Regions from separate parts of the Terribacillus sp. FSL K6-0262 genome, predicted to be linked through region 2. Evidence: riboswitches for the same ligand, from Rfam matches in the RefSeq annotation. Region 2 holds a riboswitch; each other region holds the start of a gene.
The links. A riboswitch is a leader RNA that binds a small molecule or an ion and turns the genes downstream of it on or off. The one in region 2 is predicted to bind S-adenosylmethionine.

Region 1: linked by a shared signal. The riboswitch ahead of MHI54_RS06340 (iron-containing alcohol dehydrogenase family protein) and the one ahead of MHI54_RS03615 (methionine biosynthesis PLP-dependent protein) in region 2 are both predicted to bind S-adenosylmethionine.
Region 3: linked by a shared signal. The riboswitch ahead of ssuE (NADPH-dependent FMN reductase) and the one ahead of MHI54_RS03615 (methionine biosynthesis PLP-dependent protein) in region 2 are both predicted to bind S-adenosylmethionine.
Region 4: linked by a shared signal. The riboswitch ahead of MHI54_RS04285 (LLM class flavin-dependent oxidoreductase) and the one ahead of MHI54_RS03615 (methionine biosynthesis PLP-dependent protein) in region 2 are both predicted to bind S-adenosylmethionine.

The regions. Positions count from the first base shown of each region.
Region 1 covers NZ_CP150277.1:1,231,341-1,236,110, forward strand. Annotated here, with positions in the region: gene MHI54_RS06330 (MBL fold metallo-hydrolase) at 1-184, shown strand, start outside; gene MHI54_RS06335 (pyridoxal phosphate-dependent aminotransferase) at 219-1,397, opposite strand; SAM riboswitch class I at 1,505-1,607, shown strand; gene MHI54_RS06340 (iron-containing alcohol dehydrogenase family protein) at 1,686-2,780, shown strand; gene MHI54_RS06345 (carbon-nitrogen family hydrolase) at 2,777-3,559, shown strand; gene MHI54_RS06350 (DUF3817 domain-containing protein) at 3,654-3,947, shown strand; gene MHI54_RS06355 (DUF456 family protein) at 4,061-4,543, opposite strand; partial or broken gene MHI54_RS06360 (glycosyltransferase family 2 protein) at 4,613-4,770, opposite strand, start outside.
Region 2 covers NZ_CP150277.1:713,954-718,723, reverse strand. Annotated here, with positions in the region: gene MHI54_RS03625 (ABC transporter substrate-binding protein) at 1-210, opposite strand, end outside; gene MHI54_RS03620 (M20 family metallopeptidase) at 223-1,419, opposite strand; SAM riboswitch class I at 1,528-1,631, opposite strand; SAM riboswitch class I at 1,831-1,934, shown strand; gene MHI54_RS03615 (methionine biosynthesis PLP-dependent protein) at 2,012-3,127, shown strand; gene MHI54_RS03610 (aminotransferase class I/II-fold pyridoxal phosphate-dependent enzyme) at 3,124-4,296, shown strand; gene MHI54_RS03605 (5-methyltetrahydropteroyltriglutamate--homocysteine S-methyltransferase) at 4,313-4,770, shown strand, end outside.
Region 3 covers NZ_CP150277.1:286,576-291,345, reverse strand. Annotated here, with positions in the region: gene murD (UDP-N-acetylmuramoyl-L-alanine--D-glutamate ligase) at 1-127, shown strand, start outside; gene spoVE (stage V sporulation protein E) at 199-1,302, shown strand; SAM riboswitch class I at 1,448-1,554, shown strand; gene ssuE (NADPH-dependent FMN reductase) at 1,646-2,197, shown strand; gene MHI54_RS01420 (MFS transporter) at 2,210-3,484, shown strand; gene MHI54_RS01415 (LLM class flavin-dependent oxidoreductase) at 3,503-4,770, shown strand, end outside.
Region 4 covers NZ_CP150277.1:823,190-827,959, forward strand. Annotated here, with positions in the region: gene MHI54_RS04280 (S66 peptidase family protein) at 79-1,104, shown strand; gene MHI54_RS04285 (LLM class flavin-dependent oxidoreductase) at 1,123-2,487, opposite strand; SAM riboswitch class I at 2,567-2,667, opposite strand; gene MHI54_RS04290 (DUF1992 domain-containing protein) at 2,680-3,051, opposite strand; gene MHI54_RS04295 (CAP domain-containing protein) at 3,123-3,968, opposite strand; gene mreBH (rod-share determining protein MreBH) at 4,470-4,770, shown strand, end outside.

The DNA of each region.
Region 1 (4,770 bases), 520 kb from region 2:
GAACCCTCGTCTGCAGATGAAAGATTCGAGCGAGTTCACTGCTTCCGTTTTAAACAGCATCCCTGCGCGTCAGCCCAATAGCTATCAGCTGATCCGGGAAGCGAATCAAGGAAACACAACCATAGATGAAACAGAGGCAGCAGACATCGAATCCGGTCCTAACCGCTGTGCAGTCACCAACTGACCAAGAAGAGCCAGTCCCCTTGACTGGCTCTTTTCTATGCCTTCGAGAAGATGCCGAGCCTTTCGATTCGCTTTGCAGCCTCCAGCAATCTTTCTTCCGTATCCAATAGACCGGCTCGAACGTATCCTTCACCATGCTTCCCGAAACCATTGCCGGGAGCAACCGCCACATGGGCCTTTTCAAGCAGCAAATCCGCAAATTCCTCCGATGTGAATCCGTTCGGAACAGGCAGCCAAACAAAGAAAGTCCCCTTTGGTTCAGGTACATCCCAGCCGATTGCACGCAAATGGCCGATAAAGGCATCCCTTCTGGCTTCATATGTGTGAATCAGCTCTTCCACACAGGTTTGATCTGACGTCAGGGCATACGCTGCCGCTTCCTGCATGGCTCCGAACAAGCTCACATAAAGATGATCTTGAATCAAATTCAGGCTTTCTATCACGGAAGCATTGCCGACAGCAAAAGCGATGCGCCAGCCTGCCATATTATAGGTTTTGGATAAGGTGTACATCTCGATGCCGACTTCCTTGCTGCCCTCGGATTGCAGGAAGCTCTGCGGTTTTTCTCCATCAAACCCAAGTGCACCATAAGCGAAATCATGCAGGACACAAATTTTATGTTCCTTTGCCAGTTCCACTGTTTTATCGAAGAACTCCCGATCTGCTGTAGCAGCAGTCGGGTTGTTCGGATAATTCAGGAACATTAGCTTTGCTTCTTCCAGATCACCCGCAGAAATAGCATCATACTCAGGCAGGAATCCATTCTCAGCAGTCAATGGCATGAGCGATGTCCGTGCTTGTGCAAGTTCGATTCCGGACATATAATCGGGATACCCCGGATCCGGAAGCAATGCCAAATCACCCGGATTCAAAAGACATTGACTGATCTCCACCAAACCTGTCTTAGAGCCGAACATGATGGCCACTTCTGTTTCGGGATCTAGTTTCACGCCGTATTCCCGGTCATAAAAGTCACAGACTGCCTGTTTAAGAAAATCAAAGCCTCTGAATGGTGAATATTTATGATAAGCCGGATTATCAGAGGCTTCTTTCAATTTATCTACGATATGCTGCGGTGTCGGCAAATCAGGGTTCCCCTGCCCGAGCTTGATGATATCGTGCCCCTGTTGCTCCAGCAAACCCACCTTGTGTACCAAGCCGGCAAAAAACTGTTCCGGCAATTGTTTCAGCGCATCTGAAAACGGAAAATCCATTTGACTCACTCTCCTGTCACCTTGCATCCATCCATTCTGACTATTGACAATCTTGACAGTCTTGGAAATACAATGTAATAATGAACAAATCATACATGATTCACTCACTCTTATCAAGAGAAGGCGGAGGGACTTGGCCCGATGAAGCCCGGCAACCGGTGCGTAATGCACACGGTGCTAATTCCAACAGCAAATGCTGAGGGATAAGGGGACGGATGCGTTGGCCTTTCCCTCTTCCAATTTCGCTTGGAAGAGTTTTTTTGTATAAAAAATCAATGAGGTGACAGCATGACGATCAACATTAAAGGTGCACCAAACTATTATGCGTGCGAAGAAAATATATTGGACAGCCTTCCCGCAAGGCTTGCAGGATTGAATTGGACAAACGGCTTGCTTATTCACGGTGATGCATCCTGGAAAGCCGCTTCTCCATTCCTGGACCACATCGATCTGCCGGTTAAACGTGTTGCCTATAATGGTCAATGCACACATGCGGAAGCAGCTAGATTAGCAAATATCGCAACAGGAGAAGCTGCTCAATTCATAATCGGCGTAGGCGGCGGAAAAGTGTTGGATACCGCCAAAGCCGCTGCTGATGAGGCAGGGCTTCCCGTCATATTGATTCCTACAATCATATCCAACTGCTCCCCATGGGCTTCCCTTAGCGTCTTCTATGATGAGGCAGGCAATTTTGTCGAATATACAATCTTCCCTCGCAGTACATTCATGCTCCTGGTCGAGCCAAGGCTGCTGCTCACGACACCAGCACCTTATCTGATTGCCGGCATTGGCGATACATTGGCAAAATGGTATGAGGCAGATGTGCTGACCGAAAATATGACCGATCAGCCGCTAGCTGTCCAAATCGCTCGCAATGCTGCCAAATTATGCCGTGATATCCTTATTGCTGAAGGTGATGCAGCGATTTGTTCTTTACAGGATAAGCGAGCAGACAGTTCATTCCTCAGAGTTGCGGAAACCATCATCATGGCAGGCGGTATGGTAGGCGGATTCGGGGACGAGTACGGCCGTATCGCCGGTGCTCATTCCATTCACAACGGATTGACCAGATTGCCAGAAACACATGAGCAGCTGCATGGGAATAAAGTGGCTTACGGCATTCTTATCCAGCTTGCGTTGGAGGGGAAATTTGACGAGATTCTCACTTTGCTGCCATTCTACCGTAAGCTCGGCCTACCTACCGTATTGAAAGAGCTTGGCGTGAAAGGGGATCTTGATAGAGCAATGAAAATCACCGCAGACGGCGCAGTAGCTCCAGGGGAATCGATTCATTTCATGCATGTTTCCTCTTCGGATCGAGTAGTGGAGGCAATGCACCGTGTAGAAACATTCGTTGCGGCAAATCAGGGAGTGACACAATGAAGCTTGCATTGATTCAGCATGATATCATTTTTGGCGATCCAGAAGCCAATTATGGAAAAATGGAAGCATTGATAAATGAGGCACAGGAAAATGCTGATGTCATTGTGCTGCCCGAGCTTTGGACCACTGGTTATGATCTGACAAGGCTTGATGCCATCAGCGATGATGAGGGAGAAACGACGAAGCGGTTCATCAGCAGGCTGGCCAAGGCCCATCAGGTATATATCGTCGCTGGTTCCATCGCCAAGCAAACGGAAGCAGGCATCCATAACACGATGCTTGTCTTCGGGCCAGCAGGCGAATTGCTGCATGAATATGACAAGGCACATCTATTCCGGCTGATGGATGAAGAGAAGTTCCTCACCCAAGGCGACAGGTCTGCCTCTTTCTCCATCGGAAACAAGCAAGCGGCCGGGGTCATCTGCTATGATATCCGTTTTCCGGAATTCATCCGCACGCATATGATACATGATCAGCAAGTATTATTCGTCGTCGCTGAGTGGCCGAAGCAGCGGCTGGACCACTGGCGCGCACTCCTGCTCAGCAGGGCCATCGAAAATCAATGTTTTGTAGTCGCTTGTAATCGCGCAGGAAGTGATCCAGCTAATGAATTCGCCGGGCACAGCCTGATCATCGGGCCGTGGGGTGAAGTAATTGCTGAAGCAGGCGAAGAAGCGACCATTCTATATGGGGAAGCGGATCTGGGCCAAGTGGACGACGTACGCAGCCGTATTCCGGTCTTCCAGGATAGACGGCCTGCCATCTATGATGTGAAATGATATTTTGACAATGTTATGACAAGTTATCCCGAGTTGTGGTAAAGATAGGCTGGCTTGCTTATACTATTTACAAACGGTTTCTGGGAGGGCTTTCATGCAAGCGACACTGAAATGGTTCCGAACGATCGGATTTCTCGAAGGGACTTCTTTGCTTTTGCTGTTAATCATAGCGATGCCGCTGAAATACATGATGGATATACCGATTTTCGTCACCTATATAGGTGCCATCCACGGCGGCCTGTTCGTCCTGTATGTGATTTGGACTGGCTACACAACATTGAAAGTCGGCTGGGGATTGAAATGGGCGATCTTTGCCTTACTCGCATCCGTCATTCCATTCGGCTATTACATCTTCGATATGAAATTGCAGAAAACACAATATGCTTAAACAATATTATCTCAAACTCAAACCAACACCCTGTTCCTGCAGGGTGTTTTTGATTTCTATATAAACGGGAAAGAGTGACCTCACACATGGAGATCACCCTTGGTTGTTCCATTTTATACGAAGGCTGCTATGAAGAACCAAACGATCATGATCAATTGAATGACGATTTTAGCTATCGATCCGCCAAGGAAACCAAGCAGTGAGCCAATGGAGGAATAGATAGCCTCCCTTGGTGTCCTTTTTTGAACCAACTCCGTCACAAGCACAGCAACAAACGGCACGATGATGATACCAAAAGGCGGTATGATGAAGGAACCTACGATTACGCCGATTGCCGCAATTCGCTCTCCCCATTTACTGCCGCCGAACTTCTTGACAAAGTAACTGTTCGCGATGATATCCGAGATGATCAGAATCACCGTCAGGATGACCATCGCAATCCAGAAGAAGACAGATAAATCTCCATCGCTCAGCATGAACTGAAAAACCAAAAATCCAATCCAGAGCATAAGCGGCGATGGGATGACAGGATAGATGATCCCCGCAAAACTTGCGATGAATGCCACCGCAATGATAATCCAAGCTATTATATCCAGTGCCACAACCAATCCTCCATATCTTTCCTTGATAGTACGTATTATGACACAGGAAGCAGGAAAAGGAAATCAAAGCGTAAGCTTCTCAAAGAATGCTGTGTTATGGAGGATACTCGGGTGATCCGGGTGATAAGACACAGCTTTTTCATGAGCGGATTTTGCCTCCTTCAGCAAGCCTAGTCTGGAATAACAAAGTGTCAGCTGCAAATAAGGATACCATGTCGTAT
Region 2 (4,770 bases):
GATATGCCAGCCTATTTTTCTCGCAGCGCTTTCACCGGAATACATCCAGTCCAGTGTGTCGGGATCCGCTGTCATGGCAACGTTCAAGTCGCCGCCTTCCACGGGTTCTCCGCCGCTTGCGCCGGAACTGCTGCTGGAATTGCCGGAGCATCCGAACAGTGCGATGGTAGCCGCCAAGCCTAATGATATAAGTGCAAATCTCTTCTTCAAGACATTTCCTCCTTAGCTTCCCAATAACGAGAATACGATTTTCGTGAACGCTTTTTCGGTGATGAGCAATGCGCGCTCATCGATGTCGAATTTCGGATGATGATGCGGATAGTGTGTGCCTGTATCCTCGTTGCGGGAGCCAACTTTAAAAAAGCTGCCGGGTTTTTCCTGCAGGTAATAAGCGAAATCTTCCGCTCCCATCCCGGTTTCAAGCTCTATTACCTGTTCTTCGCCGAATTGCTCGGAGAACAGCCTCTGCAAAAGAGCAGTCTCCTCAGGATGATTATAAAGCGCAGGATAGCCGTGCAGGTAATCGATGGAATAGGTTGCGCCGAATCCGCTCGTGATCCCCGAAACGATTGCTTCTATCTGCTGTCTGACCTGCTTGCGGATGTCGGCATTGAATGTCCGGACCGTGCCTTCCAATTTGGCTGTATCCGGAATGACATTGAACGCATTGCCGGACTGGAAGACACCCAGTGTCACAACCGCGGATTCCAGCGGGCTGACTCTGCGGCTGACAATCTTCTGCAAGGCGCTTACGATATCACTGCCGATGACGATTGGATCGACAGCTTCCTGAGGAGCGGCGCCATGCCCCCCTTTTCCTTGGATGGTGATCGAAAATTTATCCACTGCGGCCATTTTGAATCCTTCGCCGACACCGATTTTCCCGACAGGGGCAGCAGAGTTAAGATGTGCGCCGTAGACATAATCGACGCCGTCGAGTGCTCCATCTTCAATCATCGCCTTGGCACCGCCGGGCGGTACTTCCTCAGCAGGCTGGAACAGGAAGACGACTTTGCCTTTCAGGCTGTCCTTATGCTTGATCAATGCTTTGGCAGTCCCGAGTAGTGCAGCCGTATGACCGTCATGCCCGCAAGCATGCATCACACCAGGTATCTGGGAGCGATAGGCTGTTTCTTTCTCGTCCTCTATCGGCAGGGCATCGAAATCAGCCCTGAGGGCAATCGTCGGCCCAGTCTCTTTCCCTGACAGCGCTGCGACAATGCCGTAGCCGCCGATATTTGTCTGGATATCCTCATATCCGAAGCTGTGCAGCTTATCAGCGATGAAACGGGCTGTTTCTGTCTCTTGAAAACTCAATTCAGGATGCTGATGCAGATATCGTCTCCATTCGACGACTTCTGCGAAATCCTGTTCCAATTCCTTATGTACCTCCGCAAGGGTCTGCTTTGTGGTCTCCATCCTATAGCCTCCTGTAATAATCTTGATATCTCCAATGAAATTAATCGGATTTTGTCTTAAAAAAAGGCCCCTTCCACAAGAAGAGGGCCATTTTTCAAGCTTCCGCTCTTCTTATCTTCAGTGTCAAACACCTGGAATTAGCACAGTACTGCGGCTTGCAGCCTGTTGCTTTGGTTTCTTAGGGCCATTCCCTCCACCAATCTGGATAAGAAATATCAGTTGTAAGGAAAAGGATAGACCGAAAAGTACTGGGTGTCAATCCTATTTTTTTACTTTGACTGCCATCAAAAACGGCTTTGCCTAAAAAAATCAACAGAAATAATTGTATTTGATGGAAAATTATCAAAAATATCTTGACTGGATTTTCCTGTATGTTAACATGGCTATAATATAAAAAATGAATAGTGATTTTTCTTATCAAGAGAGACGGAGGGAATTGGCCCTATGATGTCTCAGCAACCAGTCTGTCCAGACACGGTGCTAATTCCAAAAGGTATCCGCCTTAAAGATAAGAAGCTGATTCGGTTATGACTGGACCTTCTTCCTTTTTGGGGAGAAGGTTCTTTTTTTATATAGAAGGGTGAGAATCGATATGGGAAGTAGCTTAGAGACAACATTTGTACAGATAGGAAACCGAAGTGATGAAGTGACAGGTGCTGTCAATCCGCCGGTTTATCTTTCCACTGCTTATGCACATGGCGGAATCGGGGAATCGACTGGTTATGATTATACCCGGACGAAGAACCCGACTCGGGCTGTTCTGGAGGAAGGATTCGCAAAGCTTGAAAAAGGTGACCGGGCTTTTGCCTGCAGCTCGGGCATGGCAGCGATCCAACTCGTATTATCACTTTTCCGATCCGGAGACTCCCTGCTCGTGCCGGAGGATATTTATGGCGGCACCTATCGACTGTTCGATTTCTATTCGGAATCATACGGAGTGACACCGATTTACGCTCCATTTCGGACAGTGGGAGAAACAGCAGCGATGATTACGGATGAGACAAAAGCGATCTTCCTGGAGACACCTACAAATCCACTGATGCAGGAAATCGATATGGATGCGTATGCGCAACTGGCGAAAGCACACGGTCTGTTGCTGATTGTCGACAATACATTCCTGACGCCTTATCTCCAGCAGCCAATTACACATGGGGCAGATATCGTCATCCATAGTGCGACGAAATATATCGGCGGACATAATGATGTACTGGCTGGACTGGTCGTGAGTAAGGGCGTAGAGCTGTCAGAGCGCCTGTCTGTACTCCATAACGGCATCGGTGCCGTGTTATCCCCGCTCGATTCCTGGCTTCTCATCCGTGGCTTGAAGACGCTGCCGCTCCGAATGCGGCAGCATCAAACCAATGCCAAGCGCATCGCGGCATATTTGAAAGAGCAGCCAAAGGTGGAGGATGTCCTATACGCAGGCAAGGGCGGCATGCTTTCTTTCCGGGTCAAGGACAGTAAATGGGTCGATCCGTTCCTGCGCAGCCTGAAGACCATTACATTTGCAGAAAGCCTTGGCGGAGTGGAGAGTTTCATTACATATCCAACGACACAGACCCATGCCGATATCCCTCTTGAAGAAAGGGAAGCCAGGGGAATATGCGATCGGCTGCTCCGTTTCTCGGTCGGGATCGAAGAAGCGGATGATTTGATCGGAGATTTGCAGCAAGCATTCCAAAGAGTGGACCAGGAGGTCATCTTATGAGCGAACAGCATTTGGAAACGGCGTGTATCCAAGGCCGGCATAAGGAACAGCGGACAGGTGCGGTGAACGTGCCGATTTATCTTTCCTCCACTTACCATCAGGAAGGCTTCGATGCTTTCGGTCCGTTCGACTATAGCCGTTCCGGCAATCCGACACGGGAAGCGCTCGAGCAAAAGGCGGCAGAACTGGAGGGAGGGACATGTGCTTTCGCTTTTTCATCGGGCATGGCAGCGATATCTTCTGCATTCATGCTGCTGTCTGCGGGCGATCATGTGGTAGTGACCGAAGATGTGTATGGCGGTACGTACCGTTTTGTGACAGAGATCCTTCCTAAGTTCCAGATCAGCCATTCCTTTGTGGATCTAACCGATCTGGATGCGGTTGAAGCGGCCATCCAGCCAAACACGAAGGTCATTTATCTGGAATCACCCTCCAATCCTCGTTTGAAGGTGACGGATATCCGTGCGGTTGTACGGTTGGCCAAGCAGAATGGGTGCTTGACTTTTTTGGATAATACGTTTTTGACGCCATTGTATCAGCAGCCGCTTTCACTCGGTGTGGATGTAGCCATCCATAGTGCGACCAAGTTCCTTTCCGGGCATAGCGATATCATCGCCGGGCTCCTGATCACCAGGGACAACGATCTGGGAGAGCGGCTTGCCTTCATCCAGAATACATTCGGGGCCATCCTTGGTGCCCAGGATAGCTATTTGCTGCTCCAAGGCATCAAGACGCTGGGAGCAAGGCTGCGTCAGTCGACGGAGACAGCGGGAAGGATAGCATCCTACTTGCTGGAGCATCCGCTTGTGGAAGATGTCTTCTACCCGGGTTTGCCAACCCATAAAGGCCGCGATATACATACCGGGCAAGCCAGCGGGAACGGAGCGGTATTATCTTTCATCCTGCCGAGCAGGGAGCATGCGAAGGTATTCGTTGAACAGCTTCGCATTCCGGTTTTCGCCGTCAGTCTTGGCGCGGTGGAATCCATCCTCTCGTATCCTGCTGCAATGTCGCATGCGGCCATGCCGGAGGATGAGCGGAGAAAACGCGGCATCACAGATGGCCTCTTGCGTTTATCTGTCGGTTTGGAGCATGCAGAAGATCTTATCGGGGATCTGCACCAGGCTTTGGAGGCTGCTGGGCGATCAACAGAGATAGTGAAAAATTAAAATGGGAGAGATGAACATGACAATCAAGACAAAAACGGCACCATTCAGAGCAGATCACGTAGGGAGCTTGCTTCGTCCCGATGTACTGCACAAAGCAAGACAGCAATTCAACAATGGACAAATCACCAAACAAGAGCTGCGGGAAATCGAGACATCGGAAATCAAAAGAATTGTCGACAAACAGATTGAAGTCGGACTGGAACTGGTGACGGACGGGGAATTCCGGAGAAGATTCTGGCACACTGATTTTCTCGAACACCTTAATGGAATCACGGGGTATGTCCCGGAGACAGGTTATCTGTTCAAGGGCGAGGAAACAGAACGCTATAACATAAAAAATACAGGCAAAGTATCGTTCAATCCAGATCATCCATTCCTTGAGGATTATAAAGTATTCCAAGATATCGTCGCTGGCAGGGCAGTAGCCAAACAGACGATTCCAAGTCCGAATCAGCTCTTCCATACAGATATTCG
Region 3 (4,770 bases), 430 kb from region 2:
CGCCTATCGCATTTCGGAAAGCGGCGATGTCATCCTGCTGTCGCCGGCTTGTGCAAGCTGGGATCAGTACCGGACATTCGAAGAAAGAGGAGACATGTTTGTTGAAGCGGTGCATACATTAGAGTAGGGGCTTGTCCTGCTCAGCCGCTTCGCTGCATGCGGACCCCCAATTCCAATCCAAGGAAATGGGGTTTTTCTTTGCGTAAATCTAATCTTCCGAAGACGGACTGGCTATTGCTCTCATCCATAGGGGGCTTGCTGACAATCGGCATCATCATGGTATACAGTGCTTCTGCGATATGGGCGGAGTATAAATTCGGCGATGGCTTCTTTTTTGCGAAACGGCAGCTGCTGTTTGCCGGGGTGGGGCTGGGAGCGATGCTCATCATATCCAGGGTGCATTATGAAAATTGGCGGAAATATGCCAAGATACTCCTGCTGATTTGCTTCATTTTACTTATCGCCGTCCTCATTCCCGGTATCGGAATGGTTCGGGGCGGTGCGCGGAGCTGGATCGGTGTAGGGGCCTTCAGCATCCAGCCTTCGGAATTCACCAAGCTGGGTTTGATCATCTATTTGGCCGTCTATCTGTCGGCTAAACAGAAATATATAACTTCCCTGAAGGAAGGGTTCCTGCCATCACTCCTGCTCGTCTTTACGGCATTCGGAATGATCATGCTCCAGCCGGATCTTGGAACTGGCGTTGTCCTTGTGCTTACATGCATGGTGATGATTCTGGTCAGCGGAGCGAGGATCACTCACTTTGTCGGACTGGGCATATTGGGCTTGGCTGCATTTGCTGCGCTGATTTTGTCAGCGCCGTATCGCATCCAGCGCATCACCGCATTCCTCGATCCATGGCAAGATCCTTTGGGTGAAGGATTTCAGATCATCCAGTCCCTATATGCAATCGGTCCAGGAGGCTTGATGGGGCTTGGGCTAGGGAATAGCCTGCAGAAATTTTTCTATCTGCCGGAGCCGCAAACGGATTTCATCTTTGCTATTTTAGCAGAGGAGCTAGGCTTCATAGGCGGTGCTGGCGTCATGCTGCTTTTCCTGCTGTTTTTATGGCGCGGCATCCAAGTTGCACTCCGGGCCCCGGATGGTTTCAGCAGCTTGCTGGCATTGGGCATCACCGGGATGATAGCCATTCAATGCATGATCAATATCAGTGTGGTCATTGGTTTGATACCGGTTACTGGCATTACGCTTCCGTTTTTGAGCTATGGGGGATCGTCGCTGACACTTACCTTGAGTTCCGTCGGCATTCTATTGAATGTCAGCAGGTATAGCAGACTCTAAAAGTCAGTATGGGCAACACGGATCAGGATGGAAGGGATATGAACAGAACAAACGAAATGACAAAAGTACTATATTGGAAATTTTCGCACAATTAGCATTGACTTTTTTGAGCGGTGCACGTATCATTGAAGACAATTTCATACAGTTCTTATCAAGAGAAGCCGAGGGACTGGCCCGATGAAGCTTCAGCAACCTCTGACGATGTCAGAAAGGTGCTAAATCCAGCAAGATTAAATTCTTGGAAGATAAGAGTGCGGGCGATTATATCACGCTCTCTTTTCTTCGGAAAAGGGAGCTTTTTTTCGTTTAGTCACTCTACCACGGAAAAAGGAGAAATGACAAATTGACTGACATTATTATTCTCTCAGGAAGTCCATCCAAACATTCGCGGTCGCAGCTGGCAGCAAAGTATGCCGGCAAGCAGGCAAAAGAGCAAGGTTATTCCGTAAGCGAGATTTGTGTTACCGATTTTGAGCCGGAGGATCTTCTGTATGCGAAATTCGACAGTCCGGCAATCTCGGCGGCAAGCCAGGCAGTCAGAAACGCGAAAGGATTGATTATTGCCTCCCCTGTTTACAAAGCAGCCTATACAGGCATATTGAAGGCTCTACTTGATTTATTCCCGCAGGACGCATTCAGGAATAAGCCAGTGCTTCCGATCATGACAGGCGGCAGCCCGGCACATCTGCTCGCGATAGATTATGCATTAAAGCCGCTTATCGCCAATCTTAAGGGTGAAGCATTGCAGGGTGTGTATCTATGCGATCATCACATCAACAAGGAGAACCCGGAGAATCCGATTGCAGATGAAGAAACCGGTGAAAGGCTCAGAACACAGACGAATCAGCTGGCTGAGGCGATCCGCCGCACTCATGCTGCTGCGGCTGTAAAGTGAGGGAGGAGAATGATGAGCGCACCATTAGCTAAGAGAACACTGTTTGGGATGCCTGTTCAAGTCATTGGCGGTTTGCTTGCCATTTTATTATTCATGACCGGTGATGGTATCGAGCAAGCATTTTTGTCTAAGTATGTGGTCGATATCGGCTTCACTGCCAATCAGTCAGCGATCATGTTCAGCGCTTATGGGATTGTGCTTACTTTCGCTTCCTGGCTTGCCGGTGTGCTTGGGGAGGTCATCGGACCGCGCAAGACGATGCTGATCGGGCTGTTCACATGGGTGGTTTTCGAAATCGGTTTTCTGTATCTCGGTCTTTATTTAGAAAGCTTTTCGATGATGGTGCTCATGTACGGCCTCCGCGGTTTCGGCTATCCGCTGTTTGCCTTTGCTTTCATCGTGTGGATTGCCTACCGTACCGAGAAGCAAAAGCTGGCAACGGCAATGGGCTGGTTTTTCTTTATGTTCGCGGGCGGAATAGGGTTTCTTGGCTCCTATTATCCAAGTGTCCTCCTTCCTTTCATCGGGGAAATGGCCACGCTGTGGAGCTCGCTTATCTGGATCATCCTGGGGGGGATTCTGGGAATTGCCTTGGTGGATGATAAAGATCGGGAAGGGTTTAGGATCCAGGATCAGCTTAAAGAAAATAAATGGGCCGAAGCGCTGAAGGGGATCACGATCCTATGGGAAAGCCCGCGGGTTGCTGCCGGCGGTCTGCTCCGGACAATCAATACAGCTGGATGGTACGGATTTGTCGTTGTCATGCCTGGATTCTTCACCAGTTTCTTGGATATATCAACGAGTCAATGGCTGCAGCTGTGGGCTGTACAGTCTGTCAGCAATATGGCAGCAGGGGTTCTGTTCGGCATGCTTGGCGACCGGATCGGCTGGGTGAAGGTGGTCCGCTGGTTCGGCTGTGTCGGAGCTGCTGTCTGCTCGCTGCTTTACTACTACATTCCGGCGGCCTTCGGAGCAAACATCCCGCTGCTTTTATTGAACGCCATCCTATTCGGTGCGGCGATTGCAGCCTTTGTCCCACTGTCTGCCATCCTGCCGACACTTGCTCCTGCCAATCGCGGTGCGGCGATATCCGTACTCAATTTGGGCGCAGGAGCCAGTCAGTTCCTGGGGCCCGTGCTTGTCGGGATACTGAACAATTACCTGGGCATCATCGGCGTTGTATGGGGATTTGCCATTCTTTATGCACTTAGTTTTCTATTGACGCCATTTTTGGCCCCAGCTGCGAAAGCTCAAATACATGCGATGGATGAGCTTGCTGTCAGATAATCAAAGGAGGATCACCAAATGACAAATAAACGGATCTATTTGAATGCATTTGATATGAATTGCGTCGGACACCAATCACCCGGGCTCTGGACACACCCTGAGGATCAGGCGCATCGCTACAAGGATTTGGATTATTGGACGGAACTTGCGCAGATATTGGAGCGCGGTCAGTTCGATGCATTATTTTTGGCGGATGTATTGGGGACATACGATGTCTACCAGGATTCGCGTGATGGGGCAGTGCGCCAGGCTGCGCAAGTGCCTGTCAATGACCCGCTGCTCGTGGTTCCGGCGATGGCTCAAGTCACAAAGCATTTAGGCTTTGGCATCACAGCCTCGGTCACATATGAGCATCCGTACAGCTTTGCACGCCGGGTATCCACCTTGGATCATTTGACCAAGGGGAGAGTGGGCTGGAATATTGTCACCTCCTATCTGGAGAGTGCAGCCAAAAATCTAGGTCTGCATACTCAAATCAAACATGATGAGCGCTATGACATTGCTGAGGAATACGTGGAAGTGTGCTATAAACTTTGGGAAGGCAGCTGGGAAGACGGAGCGGTCGTCCGCGATACGGAACGCAAAGTATACACCGATCCCGAAAAGGTACACGATATCCACCATAAAGGCACGTATTTCACAGTTCCTGGGGCGCATCTTTCCGAGCCTTCCCCGCAGCGGACACCTGTGCTTTTCCAGGCAGGATCATCGTCAAAGGGACGGGTATTTGCCGCCAAGCATGCGGAGTGTGTCTTTATCAGTACGCCTACTGTCACCGTGACAAAGAGCTATGTAGATAAACTTCGCGAGGAGACGGAACGTCAAGGCCGTGATCGGGAGGAAATTAAAGTGATGAGTCTCTTCACTCCGATTGTAGGGGAGACAGAGGAAGCAGCCCGGGAGAAACTGGCCGATTATCGGAGGCATGCAAGCTATGAAGGAGGTCTGGTATTGCTCGGGGGCTGGACCGGCATCGATTTTTCCGAATATGACCCGGACGAAGAGCTTCGTTTTGTCGAGAATGAAGCGATCCACTCGGCAGTGGAGATATTCACGAAAATAGAACCGGATAAAAAATGGACTGTACGGGAAGTGGCCGAATTCGTTGGTGTCGGGGGGATGGGGCCGGTGGTGGCCGGAACACCTGAACAAGTTGCAGATGCGATGGAGGATTGGGTGGAACAGACCGGCGTGGATGGTTTCAATATAGCCTATGCAGTGACACCCGGAACATTTAAAGATTTAGCTGATCATGTAGTGCCGATCCTCCAGGAGCGGGGAAGAAT
Region 4 (4,770 bases), 110 kb from region 2:
CTATTCCATTCCCCGCTCAACATTTGTTCAAACTGTGGTGCTCCCATGCTATAATATGGAAAAGAAAGGGTGATGCTGATGCCGATCATCTATCCACATGCTCTCACAGCCGACTCCACCTTTGCAATCACTGCACCATCCAGCGGGGTTCCCGCTTCCTTGCATCCCCGGATACATAAAGCAAAAAAGCAGCTGGAGAAGCTGGGAAACCGCGTGATCATAGGCGAGACAGTCTGGACCCAGGAAGCTGCCAGAAGCAGCTCTGCCGAAATCCGGGCAGCTGAACTGATGAGCTTCCTTACCGATCCTGAAATCGATGCCCTCATGCCGCCATGGGGCGGGGAATTGCTTATTCAAGTATTGCCAAGACTGGATTGGGACAAGCTAGCTTCAAGCAATCCAAAATGGCTGATCGGTTATTCTGATACAAGCACACTTCTTTGTTCCTATACGCTCCGGACAAATATCGCTACAGCCCATACAACCAACTTCTTCGATCTGCATATGGCATCACTCGATGGAACGACAAGGCAGTGGCATAAGGTTTTATCTGCACCATCACGCAAAAACTTTATCCAGCATGCTTCGGCCATGTATCAGTCTTCTTGGGATGCACTTTTCGAACAAGACGATGCAGCGGGATTTGATCTGGACAGCGAAACGGAATGGAAATCCACTACTGGTAAACCTGTTTCCTTTACTGGCCGATTGATTGGCGGCTGCCTGAATACATTGACGGTCATTGCCGGGACAAAGTATGCCCCGATCAAGAAATGGCAAGAGTCTTTTGAAGAAGATACAATCGTCTATCTCGAATGGAGCGATTGGAGTACAGCAGAAGCCTACCGGAATCTTTGGCACCTGAAGGAGCTCGGCTGGTTCGATCGGGCAAGCGGTGTATTATTCGGCAGACCCGCTCGAAGCACACCTTCAGAGGATTACACAGACGAGCAAATGATCCGGGAATTCGCCGATGAAATCGGATTGCCGATCATCTTCGACACTGATATAGGACATATGCCGCCGCAATTGACATTGATCAACGGTGCTTTGACAACGGTTTCGTATCAGGATGGGACTGGCACATTGACTTATCTGGAATAGGAAAGAGGAGCTGATGGTTCAGCTCCTCTTTCCTTGTTTTGCCGGATGCGTCCCGGGGAGATGCGGATGTCCGAATAATTTCTCCCGGAATGTACCTCCTGCATAGTCCTTTTTATACAATCCCCGCTCTTGCAGGATTGGCACAACCAATTCGACGAAGTCCTCCAAGTCCCTCGGCGTAATATAATGGGTCAGGTTAAAGCCATCCACTCCGCTCCTCACAAAAAAGTCCTCGATCCTGTCGGCCACCTGTTCAGGGCTGCCGATGATGATCTCCATTTCAGCTGGTTTGCTGAATTTCTCTTGTATCTCTTTGACCGTGAATGGCCTGGCAGCGTCCTTGGTCAAATATGCAGCTCGTGATTGCCCTTGTTCCGTATGCTTGTACGTGAACAGTTCATCCTCATCTTCATAGGATGCCAAGTCATAACCAGTCGATCCACCATACTGGGCCTTTGCTGCATCTGCACTCCAATATTTCTTGATTTCTTCATATTTCGCATATGCTTCCTCTTCCGTTTCAGCAACGACTACATTCAGGAAAGTGAATGCTTTGATTTCATCACGGCTTCTGCCGTATGCTTCTGCACGCGTTTTGATATCCTCGATATAGTAGTTGATTTTTTCCGGTGTCGGTCCGCCGACAAACACACATTCAGCATGTCTGGCTGCGAAATCGCGCCCTTTTTCAGAGGTTCCCGCTTGGTAAAGCACTGGCGTACGCTGCGGGGATGGCTCACTGACATGAGGCCCTTCAACGGAGAAGTATTTCCCCTTGTGCTTGATGCGATGTACCTTATCCGGGTCCACCAGAACGCCTCTTTCCGGATCTGAAACAACCGCATCCTCTTCCCAGCTGTCTTCAAGCAGCTTATAAGAAACCTCCAGGAATTCCTCTGCTATCCGGTAACGTTCATCATGCTTGACCATTTTTTCCAGCCCGAAATTCCGGGCCGCATTCGGTAAGTAGGATGTAACGATATTCCAAGCGACACGCCCCTTGGTCAAGTGGTCGAGAGTCGAGAATTTACGCGCATTATGGAATGGCTGCTCGTAGGATGTACTGACCGTGACAGCGAAGGAAAGGTTCTCCGTCACAGCTGCCATTGCCGGGATGGCAAAGGCAGGGTCATTCAGCGGCACTTGGACTCCGTCGCGCAAAGCAGCCTTTTCATCCCCGCCATAGACATCATAAACGCCGAGTACATCAGCGAAGAACACCGCATCGAACTTGCCTTTTTCCAGCAGGCGCGCATGCCCGATCCAGTAGTCAAGCGACTTATACTCGCGATGCCTTCTGCTCTCGGGATGCTTCCATAAGCCGTGGGAATTGTGCATAGCTGCAGTCATATCGAAAGCTTGCAGGATGATTTGTTTCGTCATTATCTCTCACTCCTTTAAAATATGTAAAAAAGCCTCTTCCGTTTTACAGAAGAGGCTCCTTATCCAAGGCGAAAAGCTCCTCTTATCTGTCAGACCATCGTCTGCTGGAATTGGCACAGTGCATCATTGCCTGTTGCCGAGGCTTCCAAGGGCCAGTCCCTCCACCTCTCTTGATAAGAAAATACTATTTGATTATGTTAAATTGCGCTCGATTTGTTCCCGGTATTGACCCAAGGTGCTTGGCGAATGCTTCTTGAGCTTTTGCAGCAATGCTTCGTATTGAATCTCCTTTTCGCTGATCCGTTTCCGATAAGCCGCCCGCTCTGAATCATCCGTACAAACACGCAGTAAATCACGTAAGGCCACAATCTCTTTTTGCAGCTCCATTTCGGGCGGGACATAGCCGGCATTCTTCAGGATCTTATAGCTCATCCGCATATCCTCTGGTACGCCGGATAAATCCTCCAGTTCCAGAGGTTTCCCTGCACCGGGAAGGTTGCGGAATTCTCCACTTTCTTCCGCCTTCTTGATCCGTTCTTCGGCAAGCAGCGAAATCAGATCCATACAATCCCTCCCAAAAATCAAAAAAGCAACCGATTCCGCATCGGTTGCTTTTCATTATACAATAATCTGAATTATTTACCAATGAATTGCTGTGTCCAATAGTTACCGTTTTCCACGTACCCTACACCGATGTTTGTATAATCAGGGTTAAGGATGTTTTCACGGTGACCTTGGCTGTTCATCCAAGCTTCCACAACTTCTTCCGGAGTCTTTTGACCTTGGGCGATGTTTTCACCTGCAGTCTGATAGGAGATACCGAAAGATTTCATCATGTCGAATGGAGAACCGTAAGTCGGGCTGTTGTGGTCGAAGTAACCATTGTCAGCCATGTCCTGGGATTTAGCGCGTGCTACTTTGCTTAGCTCAGCATCTGCTTTCAATGGCTTGAGACCAGCTTTTTCACGCTCTTGGTTAGTCAAGTCCACTACTTGCTGTTCAAATGCGCTCAGCCCTTCTGCAGCTTGCTTGTCTTCTGTCTGCTTGCTGTCAGAAGCAGTTTCTTGTTTTTGTGCTGGAGCTTGTGCTTTTTGTTCAGTTGCTTGCTCTTCAGCTTTTTCTTCTTTTTGCGGAGCAGCTTTTTGCTCTTCTTTATTAGAAGCAGGTGCTTTTGCTTCCTCCTGCTTAGGTTGAGCTTGTACAGGAGTCTGTGCTGTTTCTTGTTGTGCTGGCTGTTGAACATTGTATTTCGCTAGCAAGCTATCAACATCGATGTGAATGTTATAAGCTGATAGATAATCATTCACCCATTTATTCAAATCTTCGATAGAAGAGAAAGATCCGCTTTTCACTACATGTGCTACGTGCACTTGAACTTCTTCTTTAGTTGGCTGTGCCGGTGCAGCGTTTGCTGTGCCTGCCAAAGCGCCTCCTGCCAGGATAGCTGTGGATAGTGTTGTTACTAATACTTTCTTGAACATGATGTTGCTCCTTTCGGGATGTATGTGTTTTCTTGATGCAGCAACATCATAGCATGCGTTTTTATGTAATATTGCAGCCTGGATTTTCCAATTGGCTCTCCTTCCCGAAGTCTCATGCTAAAAGTCGGTTCCTATGCGAAATCGCACCCGCTCATCTTGCTTTGAAACTAGCAATAAACAGCCACCCTGCTATATATTGGATGAAAATCAGGATTGACACCTTTTTTCCTTCCTAGTTTTTGTAACAATCCCTCATTATTTGTAATCTATCTGTAAATTGACTTTGCGTTTGTCTCTTCATATAATACTATCTTCCTAAACTTATTAGTTTATTCTGCCAAATTAGGATAAAGGTATCTCTTTAACACCTCTATACCAGGTGATAGAATGAACTATGTCGAAATTAGGAGCTTTTCGGCTCTTTGACGCATCCACCCCCATAAAGTAAATATCGGGGGAGAATGAATATAGTAGAAATATGTCATCATTGGAGGAAATATAATGTTTGCTAATCCTGAAATCGGAATAGACCTTGGCACTGCAAATATACTTGTGTATACAAAACAAAAAGGAATCGTATTGAATGAACCTTCCGTCGTAGCGATCGATTTGGAAACAAAAAATGTTGTGGCGGTTGGAGCCGAGGCAAAGGAAATGGTCGGTAAGACTCCCCAGAATATCGTACCGATCCGTCCATTGAAAGATGGCGTAATCGCTGACTATGACGTAACAGCTCAATTATTGAAAGAAATTCTGAAAAAAGTAAGCAAGGTGATGGGCGCTTCCCTTCGCAAGCCTACCA